4 regions of the Streptomyces sp. NPDC001515 genome follow, and region 4 is predicted to be linked to each of the others. Evidence: riboswitches for the same ligand, from Rfam matches in the RefSeq annotation. Region 4 holds a riboswitch; each other region holds the start of a gene.

Region 1 (7,030 bases), on a different contig from region 4:
GCGCGGCAAGGGCGGCCTGTCGGGCTATCCCTCCCGCGAGGAGTCCGAACACGACGTCATCGAGAACTCGCACGCCTCGACCGTCCTCGGCTGGGCCGACGGCCTGGCCAAGGCCAACGAGGTGCTGGGCAGGGAGAACCACGTCGTCGCGGTCATCGGTGACGGGGCGCTCACCGGAGGCATGGCCTGGGAGGCGCTGAACAACATCGCCGCCGCCAAGGACCGCCCGCTGATCGTCGTCGTCAACGACAACGAGCGCTCCTACGCCCCGACCATCGGCGGCCTGGCCGACCACCTCGCCACCCTGCGCACCACCGACGGCTACGAGCGCTTCCTCTCCTGGGGAAAGAACGTGCTCCAGCAGACCCCCGTGGTCGGCCGCCCGCTGTACGAATCGCTGCACGGCGCCAAGAAGGGGTTCAAGGACACCTTCGCCCCGCAGGGCATGTTCGAGGACCTCGGGCTCAAGTACCTCGGCCCGGTCGACGGCCACGACACGGCGGCCGTCGAGACCGCGCTCCAGCGCGCCAAGCGCTTCCACGGTCCGGTGCTGGTCCACTGCATCACCGAGAAGGGGCGCGGCTACGCCCCCGCGCTGGAGGACGACGCCGACCGCTTCCACACCGTCGGCGCGATGGACCCGCTGACCTGTGTGCCGCTCGCCCCGGCCCCCGGGCCCTCCTGGACCTCGGTCTTCGGGGACGAGATCGCGGCCATCGGAGCCGAGCGGCCGGACGTCGTCGCCCTCACGGCGGCGATGCTGCACCCCGTCGGACTGACGAAGTTCGCGGAGGCGTTCCCCGACCGCGTCTGGGACGTCGGCATCGCCGAGCAGCACGCCGCGGTCACCGCCGCCGGACTGGCGACGGGCGGACTGCACCCGGTCGTCGCCGTCTACGCGACCTTCCTCAACCGGGCCTTCGACCAACTGCTGATGGACGTCGCCCTGCACGGGTGCGGGGTGACCTTCGTCCTGGACCGGGCCGGGGTCACCGGCCCCGACGGCGCCTCCCACAACGGCATGTGGGACATGTCGATCCTCCAGGTCGTCCCCGGACTGCGGATCGCCACCCCGCGCGACGCCGTGACGCTGCGCCAGGAACTGCGCGAGGCGGTGGCCGTGGACGACGCCCCCACCCTCGTGCGCTTCCCCAAGGAATCCGTCGGCGAGCCGGTCCCGGCGGTCGGCCGGATCGGCGGGATGGACGTCCTGCACCGCGCGGAGGACGCCGACGTCCTGCTGGTCGCCGTCGGTGTCATGGCCCCGGTCTGCCTCCAGGCCGCCGACCTGCTGACCGGCGCCGGCATCCGCTGCACCGTCGTCGACCCCCGCTGGGTCAAGCCGGTCGACCCGGCCCTGGCACCGCTCGCCGCCGCGCACCGGCTCGTCGCGGTCGTCGAGGACAACAGCCGGGCCGCGGGCGTCGGCTCCGCCGTCGGCCTGGCGCTGCGGGACGCCGGCGTCGACGTACCGTTGCGCACCTTCGGCATTCCCGACCAGTTCCTCGCCCACGGCAAACGGTCCGAGGTACTGGCCGACATCGGACTCACACCGGTCGAGATCGCCGGCCGGATCGGCGCGGCGCTGGCCGCCCGGGACGCGGCGGACGGGACGGGGCGGGACGCCCCGCACCACGGTCACCAGGGGAGCGGAGCATGAACGACGAGGGGCCCAAGGGCTTCGATCTGGCACGGCTCCTCGCGGAGCGCGGCGCCGAACGCTACGAACTGCACACCAAGCACCTCAACCACCAGCTGCCGCGCATGCTGCACACCATCGGCTTCGACAAGGTCTACGAGCGGGCCGAGGGCGCCCACTTCTGGGACGCGGAGGGCAACGACTACCTGGACATGCTGGCCGGCTTCGGCGTGATGGGGCTCGGCCGCCACCACCCCGTCGTCCGCCGGGCGCTCCACGACGTCCTGGACGCCTCCCTCGCCGACCTCACCCGGTTCGACTGCCAGCCCCTGCCCGGCCTGCTGGCCGAGAAACTCCTCACACACAGCCCGCACCTGGACCGGGTCTTCTTCGGCAACAGCGGTACGGAGGCGGTGGAGACCGCGCTCAAGTTCTCCCGGTTCGCCACCGGCCGGCCCAGGATCCTCTACTGCGCCCACGCCTTCCACGGGCTGACCACCGGCTCCCTCTCGGTCAACGGGGAGTCCGGCTTCCGCGACGGCTTCGCCCCGCTGCTGCCCGACACCGCCATCGAGCTGGGCGATCTCGACGCGCTGCGCCGCGAGCTGAAGCGCGGCGACGTCGCCGCCCTGGTCGTCGAACCGATCCAGGGCAAGGGCGTGCACGCGGCACCCCCGGGCTTCCTGCGCGAGGCCCAGGAGCTGCTGCACCGGCACAAGGCGCTCCTGATCGCCGACGAGGTGCAGACCGGCCTCGGCCGGACCGGCGACTTCTACGCGTACCAGCACGAGGAGGGCGTCGAGCCCGATCTGGTCTGTGTCGCCAAGGCGCTCTCCGGCGGCTACGTGCCGGTCGGGGCCACCCTCGGCAAGGACTGGATCTTCAAGCGGGTCTACTCCTCGATGGACCGCGTCCTGGTCCACTCCGCGAGCTTCGGGTCCAACGCCCAGGCGATGGCGGCCGGTCTCGCCGTGCTCACGGTGATGGAGGACGAGGAGACCGTCGCCCACGCCCGGCGGACCGGGGACCTGCTGCGCGAACGGCTGGCCGCGCTCGTCGGCCGCTACGAGCTGCTGCACGAGGTGCGCGGACGCGGGCTGATGATCGGCATCGAGTTCGGCCGGCCGTCCTCGCTGAAGCTGCGCAGCCGCTGGACCATGCTCCAGGCCGCCCGCAAGGGGCTCTTCGCACAGATGGTGGTCGTCCCGCTGCTCCAGAAGCACCGCATCCTGACCCAGGTCTCCGGCGACCACCTCGAAGTGATCAAGCTGATTCCCCCGCTGGTGATCGACGACGCGGACGTGGACCGGTTCGTGACCGCGTTCACCGCGGTGATGGACGACGCGCACAACGGCGGCGGTCTGATGTGGGACTTCGGGCGGACCCTGGTGAAGCAGGCGGTCGCCAACCGCTGACCGGGCGCGGCCGTGCCGAGGGATTTGCCTGGGAGGCAAGAAATTTGCCTCTCAGGAAAGTTCCTGGCCCAATAGGAGTATGAATCCTCCGGAAGGAGGGGTGGCCGACGAGCTGCCCGGGGTCGCGCCCCGTCTGCGCGATCTGCGTCGCAGTCGTGGTCTCACCCTGGAGAGCGCCGCCCAGCGGGCCGGACTCTCGCCCGCGCATCTCTCCCGGCTCGAAACGGGCCGGCGCCAGCCCTCGCTGCCGATGCTGCTCGGTCTGGCCAGGATCTACGGTACGACGGTCTCCGAGCTGCTGGGCGAGATGCCCCCCGAACGTGACGCGATCGTGCGCGGCCGGAGGTTCGAGGGCGCCGAGGCCGACGGCTGGACGTACCAGCAGGCCGGGGGGTCGGGCCGGGCGATGCAGGCGCTGCGCGTCCTCGTTCCGTACGGGGCCCAGAGCGATCTGGTGCGCGTCCATCCCGGCGAGGAGTGGCTGTACGTCCGGAGCGGGCACCTGCGGGTGGTCCTCGGTGAATCCGCGCACGACCTCGCGCCCGGCGACAGCGCGCACTTCGACTCGCTCACCCCGCACCGGATCACGGCCACGGGACGTGAGGGCGCCGAACTGCTCTTCGTCCACACCCTGCTGCAGAGCCCCGCCGCCGAGCTGTGTCTCGGCGGCGGCGTCCACCGTGCCTGAGGCACCGCCCCGCCACCGGCCCCCGGGCCGGCAGAGAGGAACCGTCATGTCGGATTCCGAGAACTACGACCCGCTCACCCCGGCGCGGAGCAGGAGCGGCGACCCGCAGGAGAAGAAGATGCCCCGGGGGCTCGTCATCAGGCTCTTCGCCTACCTGGTGGCCGGGCACGTCATCGCGGGCTTTCTCTATCTGCTGTTCGCCGTGGGGATGCACAACCAGTAGCGAACGGGGCGCCCCCGCCGGGCGGGGGCGCCGTGGCCGGGATCAGATCCCGTCGAGCAGCCGCTCGCGCAGCCGCTCGCGCGTCCGCGGAGCGAGCTTCAGCCCGTCCGCGAGGTAGCGGTCGGTGCCGCCCCAGGTGGAGTCGATCGTGTCGAAGGCCGCGGCGAGGTAGTCGCGGTGGGCCCCGAAGAGCGGATTGAGCAGTTCCATCACCTCGGGCGACATTCCGGCGGGGGAGGTGTCGCTGCGGCGGACCCGGTAGCGGCGGTGGGCGTCGTTGGACTTGAGGTAGTCGGCCTCGATGGCGTCGCGCTCGACGCCGACCGCGAGCAGGGCCACGGCGATCGAGAGCCCCGCCCGGTCCTTGCCGGCCGCGCAGTGCATCAGCGCCGGAACGCTGTCCTCGGCCAGGGCGTGCAGGACCCGGCTGTGCTCGGCGGTGCGCTCCAGGATGATCCGGCGGTACGAGGCGATCATGCGGTCGGTGCCCTTGCCGTCGGCCAGGATCGACCGCAGTTCCGCCATGTCGCCGTCGCGGACCATCCGCCAGAACTCGGCCCCGTCGGCGGGGTCGCTGAGCGGGATGCTCACATTGCGCACGCCCGGCAGTTCCACGTCCAGCCCGTCGAGCTTGTGGTCGGCGCCGTTGCGGAAGTCGAAGACCGTGTGCAGGCCGAGGCCCGAGAGGAAGGCGGCGTCCTCGGGGGTGGCGTTCGCCAGGTGGCCGCTGCGGTAGAGCCGCCCGAAACGCACCCTGCGCCCGTCGGTGGTGGGGAGCCCGCCCACGTCGCGGAAGTTGCGGACCCCGGTCAGCTCGGGCTCCGTCGGCGGGGTCTGCGGCAGCTGCTGCGTCACGTTCACTCCTGGAGGCTCGGTCGCCGGCGCGGGTCGCCGGAGCGTTCACTTCCGTGACGATACGACATTGTTTCGTCGGGCAATCATCTCGGCTCCGGCCTTCTCCTCCGGCCTTCTCCCGGCGCTCGTCGCGGCTTCCCGAAGCCGCCGCGCGGGCCGTCCCGGAGCCCCGGTCGCGCGCCAGGGGGCCCCGGACGGGGGCGGTGGCCATGACATGTCCGATTTGGTGCATATGGTCGAACGTGCCCTGATTGCACGGGAGATGGTCCGGCCCTCGTGAGCGGGATCATATCCGTGACGGTGTGTGGTGACGCGCCCGTGGGGTATTCCCCGACGCCTCGCGGAAAGCCAAGATCCGTAATCCACGGAGGGTGACCGGAATTCCGCGCCGGGATTCGGGCGGGGAATCCGCCGCGCAAGCGATGGCTTGTTTCCGCCGTCCCGGCTCGCTTACGTTCCATGTCAATCCGGACGGACCGCCTAATCCTGCCGCCGACCGGAATTCGCACTCACTCACCGCGTGGCAGGAGCGGGGGAACCAGGTAGGCCGCCGTCCGGAATTCCGGACGGCTCGGGGTGAAGTCGCGCCCGCCGCGACCGGACATCTCCAGTCCGAACCCGACAGCTCACCTCGCAGGCGCCGGAGAGGAAATCCTTCATGCCCATGTCGGGTAAGCACCGCCGTCCCAAGTCCAGCACCATCGCCCGCGGCGTCGTCGTGGCCAGCGCCGGCGGAGCCGTCATCGCGCTCCCGCTCCTCGGTGCCACCGGTGCCAACGCCGCGGAGCAGACCGCTCCCGCCGCGAAGACCGTCGCCGCGCACGCCACCCCGGCCAAGCCGGCCGCCGCCCAGCAGGCCGGCGCCACCACGTACTCCGTCGTCTCCGGCGACTACCTCTCGAAGATCGCCGCCGAGCACCACGTCAAGGGCGGCTGGCAGAAGCTGTACCAGGACAACCGCGAGGTCGTCGGCGAGAACCCGAGCCTGATCTTCCCGGGCATGAAGCTGACCCTCGGTGCGAAGAGCTGGGGCCACTCCGCCGGCGCGTCCGCCACCGCGAAGGCTCCCGCCGCGAAGGCCCCGGCCGCCGCCGAGTCCAAGGCCCCCGCCGCCTCCGCCCCGGCCTCCTCCGGCTCCTCGGACGCCCAGGAGAGCACCGCCCCGGCCGCCCAGAGCAACGGCTCCGGTTATGTCCACCCGGTCCCGGGCAACCACACCACCGCCTACCGCGCCTCCGGCTCCAACTGGTCCAGCGGCAGCCACACCGGCATCGACTTCCCCGTCTCCACCGGCACCAGCGTGAAGGCCATCACCTCCGGCACCGTCGTCACCGCCGGCTGGGGCGGCGCGTACGGCAACCAGGTCGTCATCAAGCACGCCGACGGCCACTACTCCCAGTACGGCCACATGTCCTCGCTCTCCGTCTCGGCGGGCCAGACCGTGACCGCGGGCCAGCAGGTCGGCCTCTCCGGCTCGACCGGCAACGCCACCGGCCCGCACCTCCACTTCGAGGTCCGCACGGGCCCGGAGTACGGCTCGGACATCGACCCGATCGCCTACCTGGCGTCGCACGGGATCAACGTCTGATTCCCCAGGCGGTACGGGGCCGGTGAACCGGACCCGGCAATAGGTAGAGGGACGGTGCGCGGCGGCGCGACCGTCCCTCTGCTTATTCCCCCTTTACCAAAACCTGACCGGGTGGTCTATCTCACCACCCGTCAACCCCTTATTACGGTCGCGTAGGTCACATTCGGCGGTGCAGGATATGCCCTTGTGGCAGACGATTCGAACAACATCAAGCAGGGCGCCGGACGACGACAGGGCGCCATCGAGTCGTACGCGGCGATTGGCGACAGCTTCACCGAGGGCGTCGGCGACCCCGGCCCCGACGGAACCTTCGTCGGCTGGGCGGACCGCTTCGCGGTCCTCCTCGCGGACCAGCTCCCGGACCCCGGAACGGCCCACGGGAACTTCCGCTACGCCAATCTCGCCGTACGAGGACGCCTCCTCGACCAGATCGTCGAGGAGCAGGTGCCGCGCGCCAAGGAACTCGCCCCCGATCTGGTGAGCTTCTGCGCCGGCGGCAACGACATCATCCGGCCGGGAACCGACCCGGACGACGTGGCCGAGCGCTTCGAGCGCGCGGTCGCCGATCTGACCGGAGCGGTCGGCACCGTCATGGTGACCACCGGCTTCGACACCCGCGGGG
Region 2 (7,030 bases), on a different contig from region 4:
GTGCCGGGCGCCCTTGACCACGACGACGGGCTTCACGGCGGCGGTCCGCCGGGCGAGGCGGGTGAACTTGCGGGGGTTGCCGAGCGATTCCAGGTAGAGCAGGGCGACGTCGGTGTCCGGGTCCTCGTACCAGTACTGCAGGAAGTCGTTGCCCGAGATGTCGGCCCGGTTGCCGGCCGAGATGAAGGTGGAGAGCCCCGCGCCGCGCCGGTAGAGCCCGGAGAGCAGGGCGATGCCGATCGCGCCGGACTGGGTGAACAGGCCGATGCGGCCGGAGGCGGGCCGCTCCGGCGCGAGGGAGGCGTTGAGCCGGACGGCGTCGGAGTTGTTGATGATGCCGAAGGCGTTGGGGCCGATGATCCGCATGCCGTACGCACGGGCCTGGCGGACCAGTTCGCGCTGGCGCTCGCGGCCCTCGGCGCCCCACTCGGCGTATCCGGCGGACAGGACGACGAGGCCCTGGACGCCGTGCTCGCCACAGTCGGCGACGGCCTCGGGAACGCGGTCGGCGGGGACGGCGACCACGGCGAGGTCGACGGGTGCGCCGATCTCGCCGAGGGAGCGGTGGGCGGGCACGCCGTCCAGGGTGTCCTGGCCGGGGGCGAGGGCGTGGTTCACCGCGTGGACGCGGCCGGTGAACCCGGCCGCCAGGAGGTTGCGCAGCACGGTGCGCCCCACGCCGCCCGGGGTGCGTCCGGCGCCGATGACGGCGACGGAGCCGGGGGCGAGCAGCCGCTGCACGGAGCGGGCCTCGGCGCGCTGTTCGCGGGCGCGCTGCACGGCCAGGGACTCGGCGGTCGGTTCGAGGTCCAGGGTGAGGTGGACGGAACCGTCCTCGAAGCTGCGCTGCTGGGTGTAGCCGGCGTCCCGGAACACCTTGATCATCTTGGTGTTGGCGGGCAGCACCTCGGCGGCGAAGCGCCGGATGCCGCGTTCGCGGGCGACGGCCGCGATGTGTTCGAGGAGGGTGGAGGCGACCCCGCGGCCCTGGTGGGCGTCCTGGACGAGGAAGGCCACCTCGGCCTCGTCGGCCGGGGCGGAGGCGGGGCGGCCGGTCGCGTCGATCCGGTCGTAGCGGACGGTGGCGATGAACTCGCCGCCCACCGTGACCGCGAGGCCCACCCGGTCGACGTAGTCGTGATGGGTGAAGCGGTGGACGTCCTTGGCGGAGAGCCGGGGGTAGGGCGCGAAGAAGCGGTAGTACTTCGACTCGTCGGAGACCTGCTCGTAGAAGCTGACCAGCCGCTCGGCGTCGTCCGTGGTGATGGGCCTGATCCGGGCCGTGCCCCCGTCGCGGAGCACCACGTCCGCCTCCCAGTGATCGGGGTAGGCGTGCTGCGGACTCTGCTCCGGAGAGGGCTGCATGGGCCAAGCCTACGGCGCCGCCACCGGTCGCGTGGGGGACGGGGCCGGGGCAGTCTGGGGTGGCCGGGCGGCGGTGGCGCACCCGTGGGGGTGCGCGGCGCGGTCCGGCCGGAGCACCGCGCACTGCATGAGAGACTGGTCTAGACAACCATTGATTCGTGAAGGGCAGAACCATGGCTGAGCGCCGCGTCAACGTCGGTTGGGCCGAGGGCCTGCACGCCCGCCCCGCTTCCATCTTCGTCCGTGCCGCCACGGCCTCCGGCATCCCCGTGACGATCGCCAAGGCCGACGGCAACCCGGTCAACGCCGCCTCGATGCTCGCCGTGCTCGGGCTCGGCGCGCAGGGCGGCGAGGAGATCGTCCTGGCGTCCGACGCGGAGAACGCCGACGCCGCTCTGGACCGTCTCTCCAAGCTGGTCGCCGAGGGACTGGACGAGCTCCCCGAGACCGTCTGACCCGGACCGGCCGCACGCGCCGGATGGTTCCGCGCCGAAACCGCGCCTCCCCCGACCGGGCGGCGCGGTTTCCGCATTCCCGGGACGCGGCACCACCGTATTCCCGTCGGAAACATCGACGACGGGGCCCGGAAAGAGAAATGCGGGCAGCGGGAATAGCACCCGTCCCAATTCCTCTCCCCTTTGTCTACGGCGTCTTTATTACGAACGACCGCTCGGGGTGTGTACGGGATGTTGCGCATTCCTCACCTTCCCCGCCGGGACGGGGCGGCGCAGCCGGTGCGCGGCCCCGGCCCGCTCGGCGTGCTGGGCGGTCAGGGCCCTGGCCCGTTCGGCGTCGCCGCGCGCCACGGCGTCCACGATCGCCCCGTACTCGGCCCAGGCGTCGGCCGGCCGGGACGGCGGGTCGACCGTGTACATCCAGGCGATCTTGTGGCGCAGCTGGGTGAGCAGGGCGATGAGGCCCGGACTGCCGGAGGCCTGGGCGAGCGTCTCGTGGAACCAGGTGCCCAGGGACCGCAGATCCTCGCCCTCACCGCGCCTGGCCCGCTCCTGACCGAGCCTGACCAGGCCCCGGAGCACCTTCAGATGCGCCTCGGTACGGCGCCGCGCGGCACGGGCCGCGCCCAGCGGCTCCAGCAGCGTCCGCATCTCCAGGAGGTCGACGGCCTCCTGCTCGGTGGGCTCGGCGACACAGGCCCCGGCGTGTCTGCGGGTGACCACGAACCCCTCCGACTCCAGGGTGCGCAGCGCCTCGCGCACCGGGACGCGGGAGACCCCGTACCGGCGTGCCAGCACCTCCTCGGTCAGCCGGCTGCCGCGCTCGAAGACACCCGAGACAATGTCTTCACGAATGGCCGTGCATACCGAATGCGCCGGAATACGCATGTCCGAACCCCCGCCCTCATCCCCGCGGATCGCGGCCGATCGACACCTGTCCCGCGACTCTATGACAATGCGGTCGCATTTCCGATGCCGGGAGTTCATTCATGAATATCTTTTGGCCCCGGTCCTCGGCGGCGAGGGGGTGACCCCCACGCGCCACCACCCCTCCCGGAGATGCCGAAGCCCCGGCGGTGCGCGCCGGGGCCTTCGGGGCGTCGCGGGTCTCAGAGGGAGACGCCGTGGGCCCGGAGGTAGGCGATCGGGTCCATGTCGGAGCCGTACGAGGGCGTGGTGCGCGCCTCGAAGTGGAGGTGCGGGCCGGTCGAGTTGCCGGTGGAGCCGGAGAGCCCGATCCGCTGCCCGGCGGCGACGCCCTGGCCGACGGAGACACCGATCGAGGACAGATGGCCGTACTGGGTGTACGTGCCGTCGCTCATCCGCAGCACGATGTTGTTCCCGTACGCGCCGCCCCAGCCGGCCTCGACGACCGTGCCGGCGCCGACGGCGACGACGGGGCTGCCGGAGGCGGCGTGGAAGTCGATGCCGGAGTGGCTGCCGGAGGACCAGAGGGAACTGCTCGACTTGTAGCCGGTGGAGACGTACGTGCCGGCGACGGGGAGCCGGTACGCGCCGAGGCGGGCGCGCTCGGCGGAGCGGGCGGCGCGGGCTGCGGTCTCGCGGGCCTCCTCGGCGCGGGCCTCGGCGGCGGCGCGGGCCTTCTTCCTCGCCTCGGCCCGGGCCTGGGCCTTCTTCTTCGCCTCGGCCTTCTTCTGGGCGGCCGCCTCGGCCTTCGCCCGCTTCTCGGCGGCGGCCTCGGCCTGGCGCCGCTGCGCCTGGGCCTGGGCGTCGACGCGGTCGGCGAGGTCCCGCTCGATGGCGATGACCTGGGTGAGGCCGGTGTCGGTGACGGGGGTCTCGGCGTCGGCGGCGACCGACGGGGAGGCCAGTGCGCCGACGACGCCGGTGGTGGCGAGGGTCGCGATGCCGACGGTCTTCGCGCCGGCGCGGCTCAGACGGCCCGGGGCACGGTGCTTCCCGGAGGCACGGGTGAACGCCATGGAGTGGCTGGTCCTTTCCTTCCTTCTCGCCTACCGGGTTAGCTGACGGGTTCGGAGCAGGAAGGTCTCCTACGGATGCCGCGGCCCGGGTCCGGGGGCGCCGGCGTCCGATTCACCCCAGGGACTGCGTGGGTCCCCGGCTCCCCGGGCTCGCGCCTGACGGGGACTCGGCGATGGCTGCCCGGTACGTCACGGATGCGGCATACGGGTGCGGACAGCGGAGCCGACGCTAAGCGGCGGCGCGGACGCGGACCAAACGGACAGCCGCTTTTGTCGCACATCCCACAGGGCAAATGTGCACCTTTCCCTTCGTGACGGACAAAAGGGATGGACCGCACGGAACTCTCTCCGCGCGATCCATCCCCCTTGGTGCCGTTACCGTTCTCCCCGGACGCGTCCGGGCCGGCCGTGCCTCAGCCCGTGACGACCGACACCTCTCCGATGCCCAGGGCCCGGACGGGCTCCGCGATCTGCGAGGCGTCCCCCACCAGCACCGTGACGAGACGGTCCACCGGGAACGCGTTCACGACGGCGGCGGTCGCCTCCACCGTGCCGGTCTCGGCGAGCCGGGCGTAGAGCGTGGCCTGGTAGTCGTCGGGCAGATGCTGCTCGACTTGGTCGGCGAGGGTGCCCGCGACGGAGGCCGCCGTCTCGAACTTCAGCGGGGCGACCCCCACGAGGTTCTGCACGGCCGTCTCGCGCTCGGCGTCCGTCAGCCCCTCGGCGGCCAGCGTGCGCAGCACCTTCCACAGGTCGTCCAGCGCCGGACCGGTGGATTCCGTGTCGACCGAACCGCTGATCGCGAGCATCGCGGCGCCCGTCGCCCCGGAAGCCGAGTCCGGAGCGGTGGAGCGCAGCACCTGGGCGAAGGCCCGCACGCCGTAGGTGTAGCCCTTCTCCTCGCGCAGCACCCGGTCGAGCCGGGAGGTCAGCGTGCCGCCGAGGCAGTAGGTGCCGAGCACCTGGGCTGGCCAGACGCTGTCATGGCGGTCGGCGCCGATCCGGCCGATCAGCAGCTGCGTCTGCACAGCGCCCGGACGGTCCACGATCACCACGCGGCCGGTGTCGTCGCCGGTGATGGCCGGGGCCGGCCGGGGCTCGACGGTGTTGCCCGACCAGTCGCCGAGGGTGTCCGCGAGCAGTCCGTCCAGGTCGATGCCGGTGAGGTCACCGACGACCACGGCCGTGGCGGTGGACGGCCGGACGTGGGCGTCGTAGAAGGCGCGCACGGCCCCGGCGTCGATCCGGGCCACGGTCTCCTCGGTGCCCTGGCGGGGCCGGGACATCCGGGCGGTGGCCGGGAAGAGCTCCTTGGAGAGCTGCTTGGCGGCCCGTCGGGCGGGGTTGGCCTGCTCGTGCGGGATCTCGTCCAGCCGGTTGCCCACCAGGCGCTCGATCTCGCTGTCGGCGAAGGCGGGGGCGCGCAGCGCCTCGGCGACCAGGCCGAGTGCCTTGGGCAGCCGGGAGGCCGGGACCTCCAGGGAGACCCGGAGGCCGGGGTGGTCGGCGTGGGCGTCCAGGGTGGCGCCGCACCGCTCCAGCTCGGCCGCGAACTCCTCGGCGCTGTGCTTGTCGGTGCCCTCGGACAGGGCGCGCGCCATGATCGTGGCGACGCCGTCCAGGCCCTCGGGCTCGGCGTCCAGCGGGGCGTCGAGGAAGATCTCGACGGCGACGACCTGCTGGCCGGGGCGGTGGCAGCGCAGCACCGTGAGCCCGTTGGGCAGCGCGCCGCGCTCGGGGGCGGGGAAGGCCCAGGGGCGGGCCGTGCCCGGGGCGGGCTGCGGGTGGTACTGCATCGAAACTCCAGTCGCGGCAGCGTCGGTCACTGGTCCGCCCCCTCGTGCGCGTCGGTGTCGGTGTCGGCGTCCGCCTCGTCGGCCGGCTCCACCGGCTCGTAGACCAGGACCGCCCGGTTGTCGGGCCGCAGCTGGGCCCTGGCGGCGGCCTTGACCTCGTCGGCGGTGACGTCGAGGACCCGGTGCACGGCGGTCAGGGCGAGCTGGGGGTCGCCGAACAGCACCGCGTACCGGCACAGTTCGTCCGCGCGGCCCGCGACGGTGCCGAGGCGGTCCAGCCACTCGCGCTCCAACTGGGCCTGGGCGCGTTCCATTTCCTCGGGGGTGGGGCCCTCCTCGGCGAACCGGGCCAGCTCCTCGTCGACCGCGGCCTCGATCCGCGCCACCTCGACGCCGCCGGACGTCTTGACGTCCAGCCAGCCGAGCGAGGGCGCGCCCGCGAGGCGCAGCAGCCCGAATCCGGCGGCCACGGCCGTCCGGTCGCGGCGGACCAGGCGGTTGTGCAGCCGGGAGGACTCGCCGCCGCCGAGCACGGTCAGCGCGAGGTCCGCGGCGTCGCACTCCCGGGTGCCGTCGTGGGGCAGCCGGTAGGCGGCCATCAGGGCCCGCGCCGGAACCTCCTCGCGGACCTCCTCCCGCAGCTCACCGCCGATGGTCTCGGGCAGCGCGCCGTCGCGCGGCGGCCGCTTGCCGTCGTGCGAGGGGATCGAGCCGAAGTACTTCTCGATCCAGGCGAGGGTCTGCTCGGGGTCGATGTCGCCGACGACCGAGAGCACCGCGTTGTTCGGCGCGTAGTACGTACGGAAGAACGTCCGGGCGTCCTCCAGCGTCGCGGCGTCGAGGTCGGCCATCGAACCGATCGGGGTGTGGTGGTACGGGTGGCCCTCCGGGTAGGCGAGGGCGGTCAGCCGCTCGAACGCTGTGCCGTACGGGACGTTGTCGTAGCGCTGGCGGCGCTCGTTCTTGACGACGTCGCGCTGGTTCTCCATGGACTCCTCGTCGAGCGCGGCGAGCAGCGAGCCCATCCGGTCGGCTTCGAGCCACAGGGCCAGCTCCAGCTGGTGCGCCGGCATCGTCTCGAAGTAGTTGGTGCGCTCGAAGCTGGTGGTCCCGTTGAGGGAGCCGCCGGCGCCCTGCACCAGTTCGAAGTGTCCGTTCCCCTTCACCTGTCCGGAGCCCTGGAACATCAGGTGCTCGAAGAGGTGAGCCAGTCCGGTGCGTCCCTCGACCTCGTGGCGCGAGCCGACGTCGTACCAGAGGCACACCGCGGCGACCGGGGTCAGATGGTCCTCGGAGAGCACCACGCGCAGGCCGTTGGCCAGACGGTGCTCGGTCGCTGTCAAGCCGCCGGAGCCGGCCTGGGCTGTGGCCGTGTGACCCATGGGCATGTACGTCCCTTCGATCGCGATACTGGTTTTACTGCGAGACCTGCCACTGTAAGCAAGCGCACCGACACCTGGCGAAGTTCCCG
Region 3 (7,030 bases), on a different contig from region 4:
AGCGTGCCGGGCCTGATGCGTGTACGGAGCCCGGACGACCGCGCTCCTTTCCCCCATTTGCCGACGAGGACTCGCCCCGCGCCCCCGCTCGGGGAAGCCTGGAGGCTGCGGTGGCGCGGCACCGGCCGCGGCCGTGGCGGCACCGGGCAGGAGGCCAGACAGGTGGGGACGCGGGAGCAGCGGCGGGCCGGGCCGGCCGGAGGCGTGGCGGCCCGCCGGTTCGTCCGCGCGCTTCCCGCGCTGATGATCGTCGGTGGTGTGCTGTTCGACGGGCTGACCCCGCCCCGGTACACCGCGATCCCGCTGTTCGCCGCCGCTCCGCTGGTCGCCGCCCCGTTCTTCTCGCGGGCCGGCACCATTCGGACGGGCGCCGCCGCGATGCTGGCCCTGCTCCTCCTGCGGATCCCGCACGGCGACCTGCCCGGCCCGGTGAACGTCATCGAACTGCTCACCGTCCTCACCGTCTCCGTCCTCGCCGTCCTGATCAACGGAGTCGTCCGGCGGAGCAACGAGCAGCTGGCCTCCGCCCGGGTCATCGCGGAGACCGCCATGCGGGCGGTGGTGCCGATCCCGGCCGAGAGCGTCGGGGGGCTGCGGGTCGCCGCGCGGTACGAGGCGGCGCAGGCGGACGCGTACGTCGGCGGCGACCTGTTCTCGGTGACCGACACCCCGCACGGGGTGCGGCTGCTGGTCGGAGACGTGCGGGGCAAGGGGCTGGACGCGGTCGGCGCGGTGGCGGTGGCCATCGGCTGCTTCCGGGAGGCGGCCGAGCGGGAGGACGACCTGGCGGGGGTGGCGGTGCGGCTGGAGCGGGCGCTGGCCCGGGAGTCGGAGATACGCGGGGGCCTCGACGCCTCCGAGGGGTTCATCACCGCCGTCCTCGCCGAGATCCCGAAGGGGGAGGGCCGGGTGCGCATCGTCAACCGGGGCCACCCCGAGCCGCTGCTGCTGCGTGCCGACGGGGCACTGGAGGTGCTGACGCCCTCGGTGCCCGCGCTGCCCCTCGGACTGGACCTGGGGGCGTGGCCGGACCCGACCGACGTGTGGGAGCTGCCCGCCGGCGCGACCCTCCTCTTCTATACGGACGGTCTCTCCGAGGCCCGTGACCGCGCGGGGGTCTTCTACGACCCCGCCGCCCGGTTGCGGGGCCGGATCTTCCCGGGCCCCGAGGAGCTGCTGACGGCGCTGACGGAGGACGTGCGCCTGCACACGGGCGGGGAGGCGACGGACGACCTGGCGCTTCTCGCCGTCGCCCGGCCCGCCGAGGGGCAGCCCGACCGGCGTAGGACGGTGCGGATCGTCGGCAGGGGAGGCGGCGGGCAGGGAGGCGGCGGCCGGGGTCACGCGCGGGGCGACGGACCGTAACCGAGAGACCCCACTCCGCATAACATTTGACGCACAGTCAGAATCCGAAGGGTCGTCGAGGGGCGATGAACTCGCCCGATTCCACCCGGTTGTGTCCCGTAAAGTCCAGGCCAAGGACGGGAACGATCAAGGGGAACAGCTTGGAATCGAGCCCGTCTGTCTATTAACGTTCGATAACGCAGCGCGGTTGTCCAGGCCGTCGTCAGTGGCGGCACCGTGCGCGAGCGCCGAATTCCGCAAGGGAACCGGGGAACCACCTACATGGGGTGAATCGGGCATCTCTGTCTCGTCCGTCGAGGCGGAGGAACCCGTAGGAGACCTTCCTGCTCCGAACCCGTCAGCTAACCCGGTAGGCGAGAAGGAAGGAAAGGAGTGCGCCTCCGTGGCGTCCAACAAGCCTGCCCCCGAACCCTCTTCCCGGTTCGGGTACGACTACGGCAACGACTTCGCGCCCGAGCGCGGGACCGATCGGGTCGATGCCTACGCGGCCGACTTCCGCGCCGAGGAGGCCGGGTCCGAGCGGGCTTGGGAGGAGTGGAACCCCACCGAGGAGTCCGTCCGTCCCGTACGCGGCAGGCACCGCGTCGCCAAGCAGCGCAATGGTCTGGCCCGCAGCTCCACCGTCCTCGGTGTCGGTGTCATCGCGGCCGTCGGAGCGGGTGGCATGGCCACCGCCCAGAGCAAGCCGCCGGTCTCCATTTCTCTTCCCGATTCGATCGCGGACAATCTTCCGGCCGCGAAGTCGCTGCCCGGGGTGGGCGCGCTCTTCTCGTCCGACAAGGCCGAATCCCCCGAGGAGAGGGCCGAGGCGGCCATCGCCGCCGCCCCGCTGACCTCCGCGGGTGTGACCACCGCCGAGGCCGAGCAGGGCACCACCGATGCCGGTGAGGCGCTGCGCGCCCGCATCCTCCAGCAGGCCGAACAGCAGCAGGACGCCGCCGCCGCCGAGGCGAAGGCCGCCGAGGAGAAGGCCGCGGCCGAGAAGGCGGCGGCCGAGGCGAAGAAGAAGCAGGACGCCGCCGAGGCCCGGCTCGCCGCCGAGAAGAAGAAGGCGGCCGAGGAGGCGGCGAAGAAGGCGGAGGCCCTGCGGCTGGCCAAGCTCGCCGCGAGCTACGCCATCCCGACCTCCTCGTACACGATCACCTCGACCTACGGCGAGGCCGGTTCGATGTGGTCCTCCGGCTACCACACCGGCCTCGACTTCGCCGCCCCGACGGGAACCCCGATCAAGGCCATCCACACCGGCACCATCACGTCGGCCGGCTGGTCCGGGTCCTACGGCTACCGCACCGTCCTGGAGCTGGAGGACGGCACGGAGCTGTGGTTCTGCCACCAGTCGTCCATCGGCGTCAGCGTCGGCCAGAAGGTCACCACCGGGGACGTCATCGGCAACGTCGGCGCGACCGGCAACGTGACCGGCCCGCACCTCCACCTAGAGGTCCACACCGCGGACGGCACCGGCGTCGACCCCATGGCCTGGCTGAACGCCCGCGGCCTGACCGTCTGACACCTTCCCCGAGGCGTACGGCGAAACCCCGGCAGCCCTGACGCTGACCCCCCGACGTCAGGGCTGCCGGTCTGTCCGCAGAGCCGTGCCCGTACGCCCGCCCGCAGACCTGTGCCCGCACACCCGCCCCTACGCACTCCGGCCGGGCAGGGGCGTGCCCGTCGGCGGGTCTTTGTGTACCGGGCACGGAATAGCGGCCCGGGTGCGGCGGGTTGTTCTCCCCATGACTTCTCTTCGCCCCCTCGGCACCTCCGGTCTCCAGGTCTTCCCGCTCTCCCTCGGCGGCAACGTCTTCGGCTGGACGGCCGACGAGACGCAGTCCTTCGCCGTCCTCGACGCCTACACGGCGGGCGGCGGCAACTTCATCGACACCGCCGACGCCTACTCGTCCTGGATCCCCGGCAACGTGGGCGGCGAGTCGGAGACCATCATCGGCAAGTGGCTCGCCGCGCGCGGCAACCGCGCGGATGTGGTCGTGGCGACGAAGGTCGGCGCCCACCCCGACTACAAAGGCCTCTCCGCCGCCACCATCAAGGCCGGTGCCGAGGAGTCGTTGCGCCGGCTCGGCACCGACCACATCGACCTCTACTACACGCACTTCGACGACGAGACCGTCCCGGTCGAGGAGATCATCACCGCGCTCGACCAGTTGGTGAAGGAGGGCAAGGTCCGCGAGATCGCCGCCTCCAACATCAGCCCGGAACGGCTGCGCGCCTCGCTGGAGTTCTCCGAGCGCGAGGGACTCGCCCGCTACGTGGCCCTCCAGCCGCACTACAACCTCGTCTCCCGCGACACCTACGAGGGCGAACTCCAGGAGACCGCCGCCCGCGCCGGGCTCGCTGCCGTCCCGTACTTCGCCCTCGCCGCCGGATTCCTCACCGGCAAGTACCGCCCGGGGGCGACCGTCGACAGCGCCCGCGCCGGCAGTGCCTCCGCGCACCTGGAGTCCGAGCGCGGACAGAAGGTGCTTGCCGCACTGGACGCCGTGGCGACCGAACGCGAGGCGGAGATCGCCACCGTGGCCCTGGCCTGGCTGGCCGCCCGCCCCACCGTCGCCGCGCCCATCGCCTCGGCCCGCACCGTCGAGCAGCTTCCCGCCCTGCTCGCCGTCGCCGACCTCCACCTGACGGACGCGGAACTGTCCCGCCTCACCGAGGCATCCGCCTGACCGCACGCCTCACCGACGCCCCCGCCCCGGCCGGCCCCAGGAGCCCTCAGCCCCTGGGGCCGGCCTGCGGATCGTACGGAACCGGGCCACCACCCTGAGGCGGAACCGGGCCTCCGTCTCGATACGGCACCGGGCCGCCGCCCTGATACGGGACGGGCCCGGCCCGGTACGGGGCCTGAGCGCCCTGATACGGGGGCTGACCGGCCGGATACGGGAGGGGGCCGCCCTGCGGTGGCACCGGGCCTCCCCGGTACGGGTACGGCCGGGGGCCGTACGCCTGGCCCGGGTACGGCGGGGGTATCGGCGGGGCGAAGCGGGGGCGGAGCCGACCGGTGGCCTGCGCCGCGTGCGCCAGGGCGGGGCCCGCCGTCGCCCGCCGCTGCCACAGGTGGTGCAGCAGCTCCAGCTCCCGTTCGGCGAAGTCGGGTCCGGCCGTGCCCCGGCGGGCCTGGCGGCGCAGGAACGCGAGGGAGGTCGCGAACGACTCGTACTCGGCGACCGTACGGGCCGCCGCCTTCTCCCGGGCCTTCGCCTCCTTCCGGGCCTGGGCCGGCGTCGGTGCGGGGGCGGGTATGAGCGGCGGAGCCGGGAAGGGGCCCGTCCCGGGGCCCGCCGGGAGGCGGCGCGCGATGTCGCGGGCCATGCCCCGGGCCCGCATCGAGGACAGGGCCGGCGGCTCGGCGGGCGACATCCAGCCCGCCGCCGCGTACGCCGGGAGTTCGACGCCCAGGGTGCGCAGATCCCGCTGCCGGGACCAGACGGCCAGCCAGGTCACCAGCCCGAAGGCCGGGACCATGAACGCCCCGTACACGGCGTAGAACCCGTACGGACCGAACGACGCCGATCCGTTCCACAGGGCGTGCATGCCCATGGCGAGGAGCAGGCCGAGGACGGGCGGTCCGAAGCGCCGCAGGCGCTGGTGGCGGGCGGCGCCTGCGGCGATGCCGAAGCCGATGCCCGTCAGCACGGTGAACAGCGGATGCGCGAACGGTGACATCACGGCGCGGACGAAGAACGTCGCCACCGTCACCGAGGCGAAGCCCGAGCCCACCTGCTGGTCCTCGCCGAAGGCGTTGCCCAGATAGAGGATGTTCTCCGTGAAGGCGAAGCCCGTGGCGGCGAAGCCGGCGATCACCACCCCGTCGACGACACCGCCGAAGTCCCGTCTGCGGAACAGGAAGAGCAGCAGCACGGCCGCCGCCTTGGCGCTCTCCTCCACCACGGGGGCGATGACCGTGGCGCCCAGCGTGTCCGCGTGCCCCGGGTCCGCCGTGGCCGTGGCGATCCACCGCGTCGCCATCGAATTGGCCAGGATCGCGATCAGGGCGGCCGCACAGGCCCCCCAGGCGAAGGCGAACAGCATCGTGCGCCACGGGCCCGGATCGACCCGGTCCAGCCAGCGGAAGGCCGTCATCAGCACCGGGACGGGCAGCACGGCCAGGCCGAGGCCGACGAGAAAGCCACGCGTCCCGGTCTGGTCGCGGACCAGGGCGAGGATCACCAGGCCGCAGAGCGCCAGCACCGTGAAGACGGCGACGACGCGGAGCGTCCGGCTCCGCCACAGCATGCCGACCCGGCGCGGCCGGTAGCGCCACTGGCCCCGCTCCGGCACGGCAGCCAGGATCTCGCCGACCCGCTGCTCCTCCAGCACCGGGACGGCGGGCTGCCGCTGCTGCACGGACCCGTCGGACACCCTTCGACCCTAACGACCGGGACTGACAACGGCCATGGCGCGGGAGCGACCCGTCCGGCGGGCGACGTCCCCGGCCCCCGGTCCGTCAGCGGCGCGCGAAGAGCAGGTCGTGGACCACATGGCCCTTGTCCAGGCCCTGGCCCTCGAAGCGGGTCAGCGGCCGGAACGCGGGCCGTGGCGCATAACCGCCGTCGGCCGCCGTGTTCTCGAAGCGGGGGTGCGCGGTCAGCACCTCCAGCATCTGCTCGGCGTACGGCTCCCAGTCGGTCGCGCAGTGCAGCACCGCGCCGGGCTTCAGCCGCTGCGCCGCCAGGTCGAGGAACTCCGGCTGGATCAGCCGGCGCTTGTGGTGGCGGGCCTTGGGCCACGGGTCGGGGAAGTAGACCCGCAGGCCGTCCAGCGCGTCCGGGGCCAGCATCTCGCGGAGCAGGATGATCGCGTCGCCGTTGGCGACCCGGATGTTGGAGAGCCCGTTGCGGTCCGCGAGGCCGAGCAGATTGCCCTGGCCCGGGGTGTGGACGTCCACGGCGAGGATGCCGGTGCCCGGGTCGTCGGCGGCCATCTGCGCGGTGGCCTCGCCCATGCCGAAGCCGATCTCCAGGACCACCGGGAGCCCGTCGAACAGCGCGGGCAGGTCCAGGACGCTCAGCCCGTCGATGTCCAGGCCCCACTTCGGCCAGAGCCGCTCCAGCGCGTTCTGCTGGCCGGTGGTGACCCGGCTGCGGCGCGGCTGGAAGCTGCGGATGCGGCGCTCGTGGTGCGAACCGGCCGGGTCGGCCGAGGGGCCGCCGGGGAAGCGGGGCTCGTGGCGCAGTCGGCGCGCGCGGTCCAGCGAGGCGGCGCGCAGCTCGTCCGGGATGCCGGCGGTGGCGGCGTCCTGGCCGGCCGGCGGTCCGGCGGGGGGCGTCGCGGGGGAATTCATGGGCTCAGACACAATGCCCTGATTCTACGGCGGGCGGCTTCCACCCCGTCGCCCGTGCCCGGAGCAGCGCCCTGCGTGCCACCTCCCGCCCGATGGGCAGCGCGGCCGTGGCGGCGGGGGACGGGGCGTTCAGCACGTGCACGGTGTGCGGGGCCTCGCGGATCAGGAAGTCGTCGACGAGGGTGCCGTCGCGCAGGACCGCCTGGGCCCTGACTCCGGCGGGGGAGGGGCGCAGATCGGCCTCGGTGACCTCGGGCAGCAGCCGGCGCACGGCCGTGGTGAAGGCGTGCTTCGAGAGCGAGCGGTGGACCTCGCCCGCCCCGTACCGCCAGTGTCTGCGGGCGATGTGCCAGGAGCCGGGCCAGCCGAGCGTGG
Region 4 (7,030 bases):
TCGCGGAGGAGGGCATTCCGGGAAGCGGCGAGGAGCCGTTCTCCGTGGACGACGTCGCCGGCACGCTCATCGAGAAGCTGATCCACCGCCACCCGCACGTCTTCGGCGACGCCACCGCCGAGACCCCCGAGGACGTCCACGCGCACTGGCTGCGCACCAAGGCCGTCGAGAAGCGGCGCGCCTCCGTCACCGACGGGGTGCCGCTCGGCCAGCCCGGCCTGGCCCTCGCCGCGAAGCTCGCGAGCCGCGTGCGTACGGCCGGACTCGACGTCCCCCTCCCCGAGGGCGGGGACGGCGCCGCCATCGGCTACCGGCTGCTCGCCCTGGCCGTCCGCGCCCAGGAGGAGGGCGTCGACCCGGAGGCCGCCCTGCGCGCCGCGGCCCGCGCCTACCGGGACGCCATCCGGGCCGCGGAGGGCGTGGACGGCGCGGAGAGCACGGACAGCGCGGAGTAGGGGCCGCCGAGGCCCCGGAGCCCCCGCCCGGGGCAGCGGATAACGTCGGGGGGTGAACGACCACCCCGCCCACGCCCCGGCCGGCTGCCCCGCCCACGGCGGGTCCGGCGCCGCCGTCCCGCCCGCGCCCGAGCTCTTCACCTGGGAGTTCGCGACCGATCCGTACCCCGCCTACGCCTGGCTGCGCACGCACAGCCCCGTGCACCGCACCACCCTGCCCAGCGGGGTCGAGGCATGGCTGGTGACGCGGTACGCGGACGCCCGGCAGGCGCTCGCCGACGCCCGGCTCTCCAAGAACCCGGCCCACCACGCCGGGTCCGCGCGGGCCAAGGGGAAGACGGGCATCCCGGGGGAGCGCAAGGCGGAGCTGATGACGCATCTGCTGAACATCGACCCGCCCGACCACACGCGGCTGCGCCGGCTCGTCTCCAAGGCGTTCACCCCGCGCCGGGTCGCCGCGTTCGCGCCCCGCGTCCAGGAGCTGACGGACCGGCTGATCGACGGCTTCGCCGCGAAGGGGGAAGCGGACCTCATCCACGAGTTCGCCTTCCCGCTCCCCATCTACGCCATCTGCGATCTGCTCGGGGTGCCGGGCGAGGACCAGGACGACTTCCGGGACTGGGCGGGGATGATGATCCGCCACGGCGGCGGCCCGCGCGGCGGGGTGGCGCGCTCCGTGAAGAAGATGCGGAACTACCTCCTGGAACTGATCCACCGCAAGCGCGAGGACCCGGGCGACGATCTGATCTCGGGGCTCATCCGGGCGAGCGACCACGGCGAGCACCTGACGGAGAACGAGGCCGCCGCGATGGCCTTCATCCTGCTGTTCGCGGGTTTCGAGACGACCGTGAACCTGATCGGGAACGGGGTCCACACCCTGCTCGGCCATCCGGAGCAGCGCTCCCGCCTCCAGCGTTCGCTGGAGGCGGGGGAGACGGAGCTGCTGGCGACCGGGATCGAGGAACTGCTGCGGTACGACGGGCCGGTGGAGCTGGCGACCTGGCGGTACGCCACCGAGGCGCTGACCATCGGCGGGCAGCGGGTGGCCGAGGGCGATCCGGTGCTCGTGGTGCTGGCCGCCGCCGACCGGGACCCGGAGCGCTTCGCGGGTCCGGACACGCTGGACCTCGCACGGCGTGACAACCCGCACCTGGGATACGGACACGGCATCCACTACTGCCTCGGGGCCCCGCTCGCCCGGCTGGAGGGCCAGACGGCCCTCGCCACCCTGCTGAAACGTCTTCCGGACCTCCGGCTTGCCGGGGAATCGGCCGATTTGCGCTGGCGCGGTGGGCTGATCATGCGCGGACTGCGCACCCTTCCGGTCGAGTTCGGTCCGGAAGCGGGCACGGGCGGAAGGTGACTTTCTGTCAACTCTGTGATGTCGGCGTGATCTGCGCTGCATCGACTTGTGACATCCGTTCGAGTCCCGCTAGGTTCACCGTTCGACCCACCCGTCACACGGAAGGCATCCCCATGGGCTCCGCGAACGGCAGGCACCGTCGTCCCCGACAGGCTCCCGCCATCGTCGTCGCCGCAGGCGTGACCGGCTCGGCCCTCGCGATCCCGCTGCTCGGCGCCGCGGGCGCCCACGCGGCGGACGCCTCGACCTGGGACCGGGTGGCCGAGTGCGAGAGCGGCGGGATGTGGAGCGCCGACCTCGGCAACGGCTCCTACGGCGGCCTCCAGTTCTCCCCGGAGCTGTGGAAGGCGTACGGCGGCGAGTCCTACGCCGAGCGCGCCGACCTCGCCAGCCGCTCGCAGCAGATCGCCGTCGCCGAGAAGGTGCTGGCCGACCGGGGGCCGATGGCGTGGCCCAGCTGCGCGGTGATCTCCGGGCTCGCGACGGACGCCGGGCTGCCGGGGGTGGACCCGGGCGGCGTGCCGTCCGACGAGCCCTCCGCCGATCCGTCCGCCGACCCCTCGGCGGAGGCCGGGGCCCCGGACGACGCGACCGCGGACGGCAAGGACGCCGGGGACGCGAAGGGCGGCGCGGACGAGCGGGGCGCGGACGCCTCGCGCGGCAAGCACGCCAAGCCGGACGCCTCTCCCTCCGCCTCCACGCCCTCGGCCGGGGACGCGCGGGACGCCTCGGGGGCGGACGCCTCCGACGCCGCGCCGGGCGACGAGCGGCGGGCCGGGAGCGCCGACCGGGGCGGCAAGCACCGGGGCGCCCCCGCACCCGAGGAGACCCGGCAGTCCGGCCGCGAGGACCGCGACGCGGGGCGGCACGCCTCGCGCGGCGAGTCCGGGGCGCGCGACGCGGGGGACCCGGCCGCCGACGGCGCGTACACCGTCCGGCCCGGCGACAACCTGTGGGCGATCGCCCAGGCGCAGAAGCTGCCCGGCGGCTGGACGGCGCTCTACGAGACCAACAAGGACGAGATCGGCTCCGACCCGGACCTGATCCTGCCTGGCCAGAGCCTTGACCTGGGTGCGCCGACCGGGTGAGTCCGGCCCGGATCACCGGCTGAAAATGCCCCGGATTCCGGGGTAGTTCAGAGGCCTATGTCCCACTTTCGACCAAGTGAGACATAGGTCTCTTTGCGTGAACTGGCGTGTTGTGTCCGGGAGGTCCCGTCGCATCCGTTCCGACCTGCGCAAATGTGGGTTTGTCAGATGCAAGTACGGGATGTTTTTCCGGTATGTCCTTCTTTGAATGTCGGGGTTGGGTGTGTTTACGGTCTGAACCGCTCGCACCGCGGGCCCCGTCGACCGTCACGCCGAATCCTGCCGTCGGTCGAAGGGAACAGACGCGAAAGCGCCGTAGGCAGGAGCGGGGGACCCAGGTAGGCGCCGGACCCGGACGTCGAAGGACGCCGGGACCGGCTTGGGGTGAAGTCGCGTGCTAGGACGTGCGACCGGGCAACTCACAGGCCCGAACCCGACAGCTCACCTCGCAGGCGTCGGTGAGGAGAAGTCTCGATGCTGCTCAACCGCAAGGCCAACAAGCACCGCCGCCCCTCCAAGGCCGTCCGGATCGCCACGCTCGCCGGCGTCGCCGGTGCCGCCGTCGCCGTTCCGCTGATGGGCGCGACCGGCGCCTCCGCCGCCTCGGTGGCCACGTGGGACGCCGTCGCCCAGTGCGAGTCCGGTGGCAACTGGTCCATCAACACCGGCAACGGCTACTACGGCGGCCTCCAGTTCTCCCAGTCCAGCTGGGCCGCCGCCGGCGGTACCCAGTACGCCCCCCGCGCCGACCTGGCCACCAAGGCCCAGCAGATCGCCACCGCCGAGAAGCTGCTCGCCCTCCAGGGTCCGGGCGCCTGGGCCTGCGCCGGCGCCGGCAACCTGACCAACGACGGCGTCGACCCGGGCGTCGACACCGGCTCCTCCGCCGCCACGACGGAGCAGGCCCCCAAGCAGGAGGCCGCGCCGCAGAAGCAGGCCGAGCGCACCGAGGCCCCGGCCACCAACCGCTCGGAGCGCACCCCCGCCCCGGCGAAGAGCGAGCCGAAGAAGGCCGCGAAGACCGTGACCACCCCGACCGGCGCGAAGGTCGCCAAGGGCGACGGCGAGTACAAGGTCGTCACCGGCGACTCGCTGAGCAAGATCGCCGCCGACCACGGCGTCGAGGGCGGCTGGCAGCGCCTCTTCGAGCTGAACAAGGACATCGTCAAGGACGCCGACCTGATCTACCCGGGTCAGCAGCTCCACCTGACGAAGTAGTCGCGACCCCTCCTCGTCGACGGCTCCGGACACCCCGGCCCGGTGCGCACCCTCCCCCCGTGCGCGCCGGGCCGGGGTCCGCTCGTTCGGGCCGGGGACCGTTCAACTGTTGTCGTTACCCGTCAGTAGATTTCTTCCCTTTCATCCCGCTGTGCCCGCGCTTGGGTCCTTTTTCGTCCCAGGGGTCGGGCGGTCGGCCGACGCAGGCCGCCGGGCCGGTTAGGCTCGTGTCGCAAGGCCCACGTGGCCCCGCACCCCAAGCGTCATATCCCAGAAGGAGATGCCTCGTGCCGTCCATCGACGTCGTCGTAGCCCGGGAAATCCTCGACTCCCGCGGAAACCCCACGGTCGAGGTCGAGGTCGGCCTCGACGACGGCTCCACCGGCCGTGCCGCCGTTCCGTCCGGCGCCTCCACCGGTGCCTTCGAGGCCATCGAGCTTCGTGACGGAGACCCCAACCGCTACCAGGGCAAGGGCGTCGAGAAGGCCGTCCTCGCCGTCATCGAGCAGATCGGCCCGGAGCTCGTCGGCTACGACGCCACCGAGCAGCGCCTGATCGACCAGGCGATGTTCGACCTGGACGCCACCGAGAACAAGGGCTCGCTCGGCGCCAACGCCATCCTCGGCGTCTCGCTCGCCGTGGCCCACGCCGCCTCCGAGGCCTCGGACCTGCCGCTCTTCCGCTACCTCGGCGGCCCGAACGCGCACCTGCTGCCCGTTCCGATGATGAACATCCTCAACGGCGGTTCGCACGCGGACTCCAACGTGGACATCCAGGAGTTCATGATCGCCCCGATCGGCGCGGAGTCCTTCTCCGAGGCGCTGCGCTGGGGTGCCGAGGTCTACCACACCCTGAAGAAGGTCCTGAAGACCAAGGGCCTGTCCACCGGTCTCGGCGACGAGGGCGGCTTCGCGCCGAACCTGGAGTCCAACCGCGCCGCCCTCGACCTCATCGTCGAGGCCATCAAGGAGGCCGGCTACGCCCCGGGCAAGGACATCGCGCTCGCGCTCGACGTCGCCGCCTCGGAGTTCTACAAGGACGGGAAGTACGAGTTCGAGGGCAAGTCCCGCTCGGCCGCCGAGATGACCGAGTACTACGAGGAGCTGGTCTCCGCGTACCCGCTGGTCTCCATCGAGGACCCGCTGTACGAGGACGACTGGGCCGGCTGGAAGGTCATCACCGACAAGCTCGGCAGCAAGGTGCAGATCGTCGGTGACGACCTCTTCGTCACCAACCCGGAGCGCCTGGCCCGCGGCATCGAGGAGGGCTCCGCCAACGCCCTGCTCGTCAAGGTCAACCAGATCGGTTCGCTGACCGAGACCCTGGACGCCGTCGAGCTGGCCCAGCGCAACGGCTTCAAGTGCATGATGTCGCACCGCTCCGGCGAGACCGAGGACGTCACCATCGCGGACCTCGCCGTCGCCGTGAACTGCGGCCAGATCAAGACCGGCGCCCCGGCCCGCTCGGACCGCGTCGCCAAGTACAACCAGCTGCTGCGCATCGAGGAGATCCTCGACGACGCCGCCGTGTACGCCGGCCGCTCGGCGTTCCCGCGCTTCAAGGGCTGACCCGGTCCGGGCAACCGACCCGGCCTCCGTCCGTCCCCGCACTCGGTCCCGTACCGTGTGCGGGGACGGACGTGCGTAATGGGGAGGCGGAGACATGGCCGCGAAGGACCGGGACCGGTTCTCCACCGCGACCCGGCTGCGGTTGCTCGGCGAGCAGACCGCGGCCCGCGTCTACCGCTCCCAGAACCGCCGCCAGGCCCGCCGCTCCCGGCTCACCGGCCGGGCCGCCTTCCTGGCCCTGGTGGTCTGCTCGCTGGTCGTCGCCCTCGCCTATCCGATGCGGCAGTACGTCTCGCAGCGCGACGAGATCGCCGAGCAGGAGCGGCTGGCGCAGGAGGCCGAGACGCGGACCGAGCAGTTGCGCGACGAGAAGGCCCGGCTCCAGGACGACGCCTACATCCGGCGGCTGGCCCGCGAGCACCTGCATTACCTTCTTCCCGGGGAGACCGGCTTCACCGTGGTCGACCCGGACGCGGCGCGGGAGCGCGACGGCACACCGGACGAGTCCGGCCGGCCGTGGCACTCCAACCTGTGGGACGGCGTGGACAGCGCCGACCGAGGCTGAGCCGCACCCCCCTGTACCGCTCCACCGCTGTACCGCTGCGCGACCCGCAGTGCGAGCAGTCCGATCAGAACCCTAGGCAGGCATGGAAACGCCCCCTCCCCAGACCGAGTCCACCCCGCCCACCGAGGCGGACATCGCCGCCTTCCAGCAGCAGCTGGGGCGCCCGCCGCGCGGGCTGCGCGCCATCGCGCACCGGTGCCCGTGCGGCAACCCGGACGTGGTGGAGACCCAGCCCCGGCTGGAGGACGGTACGCCGTTCCCGACGACGTACTACCTCACCTGCCCGCGCGCGGCCTCCGCGATCGGCACCCTGGAGGCGAACGGGGTGATGAAGGAGATGACCGAGCGCCTCGCCACGGACCCCGAGCTGGCCGCCGCCTACCGCGCCGCGCACGAGGACTACCTCGCCCGCCGCGACGCCATCGAGGTCCTGGAGGGCTTCCCGAGCGCCGGCGGCATGCCGGACCGGGTGAAGTGCCTGCACGTGCTCGTGGGGCACTCGCTGGCGGCCGGGCCCGGGGTGAACCCGCTCGGCGACGAGGCGATCGCCATGCTGCCGGAGTGGTGGCGCAAGGGGCCGTGCGTGACGCCCTGCGGGACGCCGGACGAGGCCTGAGACACCACACGATGCGCCGGAGAGGCTTGAGTTCATGACGCGTGTAGCCGCCATCGACTGCGGGACCAACTCGATCCGCCTGCTGGTCGCCGACGCCGACCCCGCCACCGGCGGGCTCGTCGAGCTCGACCGCCGGATGGAGATCGTCCGGCTCGGC

What was found. Region 4 has a riboswitch for cyclic di-AMP ahead of ACWCXC_RS06775 (transglycosylase family protein). Riboswitches for the same ligand answer to the same signal wherever they lie in the genome.
Region 1: another riboswitch for cyclic di-AMP. It lies ahead of ACWCXC_RS29360 (M23 family metallopeptidase); the one in region 4 lies ahead of ACWCXC_RS06775 (transglycosylase family protein).
Region 2: another riboswitch for cyclic di-AMP. It lies ahead of ACWCXC_RS13420 (M23 family metallopeptidase); the one in region 4 lies ahead of ACWCXC_RS06775 (transglycosylase family protein).
Region 3: another riboswitch for cyclic di-AMP. It lies ahead of ACWCXC_RS28120 (M23 family metallopeptidase); the one in region 4 lies ahead of ACWCXC_RS06775 (transglycosylase family protein).

Annotation. Positions count from the first base shown of each region.
Region 1 covers NZ_JBSFHN010000033.1:87,180-94,209, reverse strand. The annotation lists gene dxs (1-deoxy-D-xylulose-5-phosphate synthase) at 1-1,660, shown strand, start outside; gene ACWCXC_RS29380 (aspartate aminotransferase family protein) at 1,657-3,054, shown strand; gene ACWCXC_RS29375 (helix-turn-helix domain-containing protein) at 3,134-3,742, shown strand; gene ACWCXC_RS29370 (DUF6126 family protein) at 3,789-3,965, shown strand; gene ACWCXC_RS29365 (tyrosine-protein phosphatase) at 4,008-4,820, opposite strand; cyclic di-AMP (ydaO/yuaA leader) riboswitch at 5,321-5,475, shown strand; gene ACWCXC_RS29360 (M23 family metallopeptidase) at 5,479-6,408, shown strand; gene ACWCXC_RS29355 (SGNH/GDSL hydrolase family protein) at 6,595-7,030, shown strand, end outside.
Region 2 covers NZ_JBSFHN010000010.1:102,501-109,530, forward strand. The annotation lists gene ACWCXC_RS13405 (bifunctional acetate--CoA ligase family protein/GNAT family N-acetyltransferase) at 1-1,365, opposite strand, end outside; gene ACWCXC_RS13410 (HPr family phosphocarrier protein) at 1,539-1,820, shown strand; gene ACWCXC_RS13415 (GntR family transcriptional regulator) at 2,022-2,708, opposite strand; gene ACWCXC_RS13420 (M23 family metallopeptidase) at 2,930-3,763, opposite strand; cyclic di-AMP (ydaO/yuaA leader) riboswitch at 3,777-3,946, opposite strand; gene ACWCXC_RS13425 (M16 family metallopeptidase) at 4,177-5,559, opposite strand; gene ACWCXC_RS13430 (M16 family metallopeptidase) at 5,586-6,947, opposite strand.
Region 3 covers NZ_JBSFHN010000031.1:19,337-26,366, reverse strand. The annotation lists gene ACWCXC_RS28125 (PP2C family protein-serine/threonine phosphatase) at 163-1,365, shown strand; cyclic di-AMP (ydaO/yuaA leader) riboswitch at 1,581-1,736, shown strand; gene ACWCXC_RS28120 (M23 family metallopeptidase) at 1,748-2,872, shown strand; gene ACWCXC_RS28115 (aldo/keto reductase) at 3,096-4,040, shown strand; gene ACWCXC_RS28110 (PrsW family intramembrane metalloprotease) at 4,087-5,733, opposite strand; gene trmB (tRNA (guanosine(46)-N7)-methyltransferase TrmB) at 5,819-6,655, opposite strand; gene lhgO (L-2-hydroxyglutarate oxidase) at 6,660-7,030, opposite strand, start outside.
Region 4 covers NZ_JBSFHN010000004.1:41,384-48,413, reverse strand. The annotation lists gene ACWCXC_RS06790 (nucleoside triphosphate pyrophosphohydrolase) at 1-455, shown strand, start outside; gene ACWCXC_RS06785 (cytochrome P450 family protein) at 508-1,818, shown strand; gene ACWCXC_RS06780 (transglycosylase family protein) at 1,932-2,906, shown strand; cyclic di-AMP (ydaO/yuaA leader) riboswitch at 3,208-3,376, shown strand; gene ACWCXC_RS06775 (transglycosylase family protein) at 3,381-4,124, shown strand; gene eno (phosphopyruvate hydratase) at 4,412-5,692, shown strand; gene ACWCXC_RS06765 (FtsB family cell division protein) at 5,787-6,257, shown strand; gene ACWCXC_RS06760 (DUF501 domain-containing protein) at 6,340-6,873, shown strand; gene ACWCXC_RS06755 (Ppx/GppA phosphatase family protein) at 6,908-7,030, shown strand, end outside.